DNA from 2 places in the Ensifer sp. 4252 genome. Region 2 is predicted to be linked to the other one. Evidence: riboswitches for the same ligand, from Rfam matches in the RefSeq annotation. Region 2 holds a riboswitch; the other holds the start of a gene.

Region 1 (3,408 bases), on a different contig from region 2:
CCAAGGATCTCGCCGAGATCCCGGACAACGTGAAGAACGTGCTGGAGATCATCCCGGTTTCGCGGATGGGCGAAGTGCTGCAGCATGCGTTGGTCCGCTTGCCGGAGCCGATCGAATGGGACCCGGCAAACGAGCCGGCAACCGTCGCCGCGGTTGATTCGCAAGACGAAGCGGGTGCTTCCATCGCCCACTGATTGACAGGACAGGGCGGGTGCAATTGTGCTCCCGTCAGGCCCATTTCGCAGAAAAACAAGGAAGACCGGCCTCTGGCCGGTCTTTTTTGTTGTAAAAGCATGCCGCAAGCCTTGCATTCCAAGGGATTAGGCGCAATTGGGAATGGCAAGACGCGGGCGATGCGCAAGCCGCCGCGGCTTAAAAACACAGTCGTTTCGAACCATTTTGAAAGGGGTGGAAACATGAACAAAAATGAGCTCGTGTCTGCCGTTGCTGAGAAGGCCGGACTTTCCAAGACCGACGCATCTTCCGCAGTTGATGCAGTTTTCGAGACCATCCAGGCTGAACTGAAGAACGGTGGCGACATTCGCCTCGTCGGTTTCGGCAACTTCTCCGTTTCGCGTCGCGAAGCCTCCAAGGGCCGCAACCCGTCCACGGGCGCTGAAGTTGACATCCCGGCACGTAACGTTCCGAAGTTCACGGCCGGCAAGGGCCTGAAGGATGCCGTTAACGGCTGATAAGTTTGCTTGACGGCCGGACACGAGGCCGGCAGTCCAAGTCTTGAAGGGTTCGGCTCACGCCGGACCCTTTTGCTTTTCGGCTGCCCTTGCAGCCGCCCTGCCTTTGGTCTACGGCTCAGCCTGTTCTCAGGGCGGGGTGAAAGTCCCCACCGGCGGTAAGGGCTCACGGCGCCGCGCGTCAAATATGACGCGCAAAGGACGCCGTGACACTTGAAAGCTGCTGCATGATCTTCTCCTTAAATCGGATTCGATTTAAGGAATCATGCAGTAGGCCCAAGCCCGCGAGCACTTCAGACGTTGTTGCGTCGGAAGGTTAGCAGATCCGGTGCAACTCCGGGGCCGACGGTCACAGTCCGGATGAAAGAGAATGATCGGGGGTGCGAAGGACAGGCTGTCCGTCGTCGCATCCCGCGCTCATGCGTCCTGATTTGTGTTGGTCCCCGTTTGCGGATGAAGGACATGAGTGAGACGACCCAACCACTTTTCACCTCCCGTGCCATGGCCGGGGCCGCCTGGATGATACTGGCCGGCGTCGCCTTTGCTCTCCTGAATATCGTCACGCAATGGATGACGATGCAGCTCGGCTTTTCCGCCACCTCGACCGCCTTCTGGCAATATGCATTTGCACTCGTCTTTACGTGCAGCCTTTCGACGATCTCAAGCTGCCGCTCAACGTTCTCGCCGGCTGGCTCGTCTTCGGTTATGCGCCGAGCGGCTATCTCTGGCTGGGGGCGGTCCTGATCCTCGGCGCCTCGCTTTTCATCATGCGCAACGAGATGAAACGCGAGCGCGCCACCGCGTAAGGCAACGCTGCACAACAAAGGCGCGGCATTGTCATGCGCCTGTCATCGCCATCCCGCAGAACCCCCTTGTTTTGAATATTCGACATGGGGGATTTCATGACCATTTCATCATGCAGAACGGCGCTTGCCGCCATACTTCTTGCGTCCGTTGCTTTTCCGGCAGCCGCCGAACCGGTGTTCAATCGCATTGCGTCCTTCGCCGTTGCCGACAATCTGCCGGAGGGCGATGCCCGCAAGGACGCGACTTCCGCGGAAATCATCACCGCGACCGAAGACGGCAACACGCTGATCTATTCCGATAGCCCGGGCAAGCGCATCGGTCTCATCGATATCACCGACGCCAAGACGCCGAAGGCGGCCGGCATCGTTTCGTTCGACGGCGAGCCGACGTCGGTGACCGTTTCCGGTACCAAGGCCCTGGTAGCCGTCAATACGCGCGAAAGCTTCGTCAAGCCTTCCGGCTTCCTCGCCACCGTCGACGTTGCCTCGAAGAAGGTTGAGGCAACCTGTGACCTCGGCGGCCAGCCGGACTCCGTTGCAGTCAACAAGGACCGGACCCTTGCTGCGATTGCCATCGAAAACGAGCGCGATGAAGAGGTAAATGACGGCAAGATCCCGCAGATGCCTGCCGGCGACCTGGTGATCCTGTCTCTGAAGGACGGCGTTGCCGATTGCGCGACGATCAAGCACGTGACCCTGACGGGTCTTGCCGAAGTTGCAGGCGACGATCCGGAGCCGGAATTCGTTTCCTTCAACGGCAAGGACGAGATTGCGCTGACGCTGCAGGAAAACAACCACATCGTCATCATCGACGGCAAGTCGGCGACGGTAAAGACGCATTTCTCCGCTGGCGCAGTCGACCTCAAGAACATCGACGCCAAGCGTGACGGTGCGATCGCCTTCAAGGACGAACAGCAGGGTCGCAAGCGCGAGCCTGACGCGGTCAAGTGGCTGGACGACAGCCGTATCATCGTTGCCAACGAAGGCGACTATGAGGGCGGTTCGCGCGGGTTCACCATCTTCGACACGACCGGCAAGGTCCTGTTCGAATCGGGCGCGAGCTTCGAGCACGCAATCGCTTCGATCGGCCACTATCCTGAAAAGCGTTCGTCGGCCAAGGGCGTCGAGCCGGAAGGCCTTGAGGCTGCCAAGTTCGGCGAAGACAATCTGTTCTTCGTACTGTCCGAACGCGCTTCGATCGTCGGCGTCTACAAGGACACCGGCGCCGAGCCGGAACTGAAGCAACTGCTGCCATCAGGCATCTCGCCGGAAGGTGCCGTCGCGATCCCGTCCCGCAATCTGCTTGCGACTGCCAATGAGGTTGATCTCGGCGAAGACGGCGGTGCGCGCTCGCATGTGATGATCTACGAGCGCGGCGAAGGCGAAGCTGCCTATCCGCAGATCCGCTCGGCCGACAAGGATGGTCTGCCGGTGGGCTTCGGAGCGCTTTCGGGGCTCGCAGCCGTTGCCGACAAGCCGGGCTTCCTGCGCGCCGTCAACGATTCGGTCTATGCATCGCAGCCGACCATCTTCACCATCGACGCGACACAGAAGCCGGCGCTGATCACCGAAACGCTTCGCATTACCCGTGATGGCGCTCCGGCACAGAAGCTCGACATCGAAGGCATCGCCAATGACGGGGAAGGGGGCTTCTGGCTCGCTTCGGAAGGCAACTCCGACAAGCTCTATGCCCACGCGCTGCTGCACGTGAACAAGAAGGGCGAGATCAAGAAGGAGATCGCCCTGCCTGAAGCACTGCGTGCGGGCGAGAGCCGGTTCGGCTTCGAGGGTGTGACGGTCGTCGGCGAAGGCGAAGATCAGGTTCTCTGGATGGCCGTTCAACGCGAATGGAAGGATGACGAGAAGGGCTTCGTCAAGCTCGTCTCCTACAAGCCGTCGAGCGAGGAATG
Region 2 (3,408 bases):
GATGCGGGCGATCGACGTGCGCACGCTGACGGAGGCCGCCGAAAGCCTCGGCGCCAAATGGCCGACGATCCTGTTTCGCTGCATCTTCCCGAACGTCATGAGCGGCGTGCTCTCAGGCGCCTTCATCACCTTTGCGATCGTCATGGGCGAATTCACCATGGCCGCGCTGCTCAATCGTCCGGCTTTCGGTCCGTACCTGCAGCTCGTCGGCGCCAACAAGGCCTATGAGCCTTCGGCGCTCGCGGTCATCGCATTCGCCATCACCTGGCTCAGCATGGGTCTGATCCAGCTCGTTTCCCGTATCCAGAAATCCGCTCCGGCCAAGGCTTGATCACATGGCATTCCTGACACTGAACAACATCCAGAAGTCCTTCGGCCCGGTTCAGGTCGTGCACAACTTCAACATGGGCATCGAGAAGGGCGAGTTCGTTTCGTTCCTCGGCCCGTCAGGCTGCGGCAAGACAACCGTCCTGCGCATGATCGCCGGCTTCGAGATGCCGTCCGGCGGCACGATCACCATCGACGGCAAGGACCAGGGCACGCTGAAGCCGAACCAGCGCAACATCGGCATGGTGTTCCAGGCCTATGCACTGTTTCCCAACATGAACGTTCATGACAACGTCGCCTTCGGCCTGAAAGTCGCCGGCGCGCAGAAGTCGGAGATCGACACGCGCGTCAAGCAAATGCTGAGCCTCATCAAGCTCGAGCATCTGGCAGATCGTTTCCCCTATCAGCTCTCCGGCGGCCAGCAGCAGCGCGTCGCACTCGCGCGCGCGCTCGCGGTCAAGCCGCAGGTGCTGCTGCTCGACGAACCGCTGTCGGCGCTCGATGCCAAGATCCGTGTGTCACTGCGCGAAGAAATCCGCCAGATCCAGCAGCAGCTCGGCATCACCACCGTCTTCGTCACCCATGACCAGGAAGAGGCGCTGTCGATCTCCGACCGCATCGTCGTCATGAATGCCGGCCGCGCCGACCAGATCGGCACGCCGTTCGAGATCTACAACACGCCAGCCACCCGCTTCGTCGCCTCCTTCGTCGGCACGCTCAACATCATCGAGGCCAAGGTTGCCGATCCGGCCGCAGGCGCCGTCACCATCGGCAACCAGCAGGTCTCGCTGAAGGGTTCGATCGCCGGCATGAAGGGTGGCGACAACATTTCGTTGGCGCTGCGCCCGGAGGCAGGCTCGATCGCCGACAGCGCCAAGGGCGACACCGCACTGACCGGAGAGGTGGTTTCGACCAGCTTCCTCGGCTCGGTCATCCGCACCAAGCTGCGCATCGGCGGCGACGTCATCTCCTTCGACATGTTCAACGACCCCGGCCTGACGCCGCCGACCTTCGGCGACAACGTCACGCTGCGCTTTGCCGCCAAGGATCTGCTGGTCATTCGCGAATAGCCTCGAGCCTGCAAAGGCATCGCGCTGCCGGAATCATTTCGCCCGGCGGCGCCAGACCTTGGAAAAATCTGTCGTAATTTCCCGGTTTTTCGTCGCGGCACGCGTTTGACCGTGCGTGACCGATCTATATAGTCGCCCATGTTCTCAGGGCGGGGTGAAACTCCCCACCGGCGGTAGCGATCGAAAGATCGAAGCCCGCGAGCGCCTTGGAGCCTACAGCGCCGCGCGTCCTTCCGGACGCGCAAAGGTCGCTGTAGCTCTATGAATCGCCGCATGTTTTTGTCCTTAAATCGCTTGCGATCTAAGGAACATGCGGTGGCTCCAGGGGTCAGCAGATCCGGTCAGATTCCGGAGCCGACGGTCACAGTCCGGATGGAAGAGAGCAAGCAGGAACGTGGACCCCTCGCCGGGGTTTCGCGCGCATGCATGTTCGCCCGACGGGAAAATTGGAAACGCCAAACCCTGGAAGGCTTGAGACCATGACTATTCTTTCCCACCCCACCGCCAAGATTGCGATCGTCCGTGCCCGCTGGCATGCCGACATCGTCGACCGCTGCGTCGATGCCTTCGTCGCCCAATGGACGAAGCTTGGCGGCAGTGCCGCCGACGTCGAGATCTTCGACGTGCCGGGCGCACTGGAAATCCCGCTGCACGCGCAGAAGCTTGCCAGGACCGGCCGTTACGCCGCGATCCTCGGCACCGCCTTCGTCGTCGATGGCGGCATCTACCGCCATGACTTCGTCGCCGGCACGGTGCTCGACGGCATGATGCGCGTCCAGCTCGACACCGACGTGCCGGTGCTCTCCGCGGTACTGACCCCGCACAATTTCCAGGAAAGCGCGCCGCTGATCGCCTTCTTCCGCGAGCACTTCGTCGCCAAGGGCGAAGAGGCCGCCAACGCCTGCGCCCAGATCCTCGACGCCCGCGCCAAGCTGGCGTTGATCAACGCCTGATCTGCTGGCGGGCCGCAAGCCCGCGCCGTATCCGGCTGCCCTCATCCGGCCTGCCGGCCGCCTTCTCCCCGCCTGCGGGGAGAAGGCCACACGCGGCACACGTAGCATCCGAACTCCCTCGCCTGCAGCTGTGGACCGTCGCTTTCTCACAGCAATCGGCGGCCAGCGATAGGTCGCGTCCCCTCTCCCCGCTTGCGGGGAGAGGGCTAGGATGAGGGGCAACTCCGCGCGAAAGCTGCCCGGTCGCCCTTTCTTGATTCAGCCTCTGAACCACCTGAATCAAGCCGTCAGCAACAGCCGGCAAACCGCTGTTTCGACTCGTCAATTCCTGGCGCTCAATGCACCCGCTCGACCTCATCAAGGCAACGTTCCAGCGCTGCCATCCGGTGACGATGACCGACCGCCTCGAAACCGACGACGGTCACGAACGGCGCGAACATCAGGATGATCAGGCAGATTGCCATATCGATGCCCACCATTGCGGCTGCGATTGACGCTGCCAGCAACAGGATGGTGCCGGCAAGCAGCCAGGCATGCAGCGGCTCCGACTGCCGCAGCAGATAGGCATACATGCCGTAGACGAGCCCGATATAGGCGGCGACCGGGACCGCCACCGTCAAAACGGTTGCCAGTGACCCGATATGCGCCTTGTGCTCGATGTAATAGGCAGCGACATGCAGACCCGCACCGGTCGCGACGATTGCAGCGAAAATGAACATGTGACCATAGCCCCAGACGAAGGAGCGCCTGCGGTGCACGTGCAGCACCTCGGCACTCGGCAACAGGAAGTAGATCCACCACATGCCGAAGGTGAGCCCGGTGCCCGCCAGGCAGACGAGCGCCACGTCGAGGTTCCAGCCTTGCCCGTCCACCACCGCGGTGATCGAGGCGACCGTGCCGACGACACCTTCGCCGAGCGCGATGATCGCCAGAAGGCCGTAGCGTTCGGCAATATGGTGCGCATGCCAGGGCGTGCCGCCATACCGCCTCTCGGCGATATAGGGCCCGAGCATTTCGATAGCCGTCAGCGACACGACCATCGCGAAGGTGACAATGAT

The links. Region 2 has a riboswitch for FMN ahead of ABIE33_RS11655 (6,7-dimethyl-8-ribityllumazine synthase). Riboswitches for the same ligand answer to the same signal wherever they lie in the genome.
Region 1: it holds a riboswitch for FMN, as region 2 does, so the genes downstream of both, ABIE33_RS01705 (EamA family transporter) here and ABIE33_RS11655 (6,7-dimethyl-8-ribityllumazine synthase) in region 2, are expected to answer to the same signal.

What each region holds. Positions count from the first base shown of each region.
Region 1 covers NZ_JBNDIU010000001.1:339,781-343,188, reverse strand. Annotated here, with positions in the region: gene lon (endopeptidase La) at 1-194, shown strand, start outside; gene hupB (DNA-binding protein HupB) at 417-692, shown strand; FMN riboswitch at 814-1,068, shown strand; partial or broken gene ABIE33_RS01705 (EamA family transporter) at 1,328-1,498, shown strand; gene ABIE33_RS01700 (esterase-like activity of phytase family protein) at 1,583-3,408, shown strand, end outside.
Region 2 covers NZ_JBNDIU010000004.1:120,601-124,008, reverse strand. Annotated here, with positions in the region: gene ABIE33_RS11665 (ABC transporter permease) at 1-331, shown strand, start outside; gene ABIE33_RS11660 (ABC transporter ATP-binding protein) at 336-1,397, shown strand; FMN riboswitch at 1,534-1,785, shown strand; gene ABIE33_RS11655 (6,7-dimethyl-8-ribityllumazine synthase) at 1,877-2,350, shown strand; gene ABIE33_RS11650 (low temperature requirement protein A) at 2,686-3,408, opposite strand, start outside.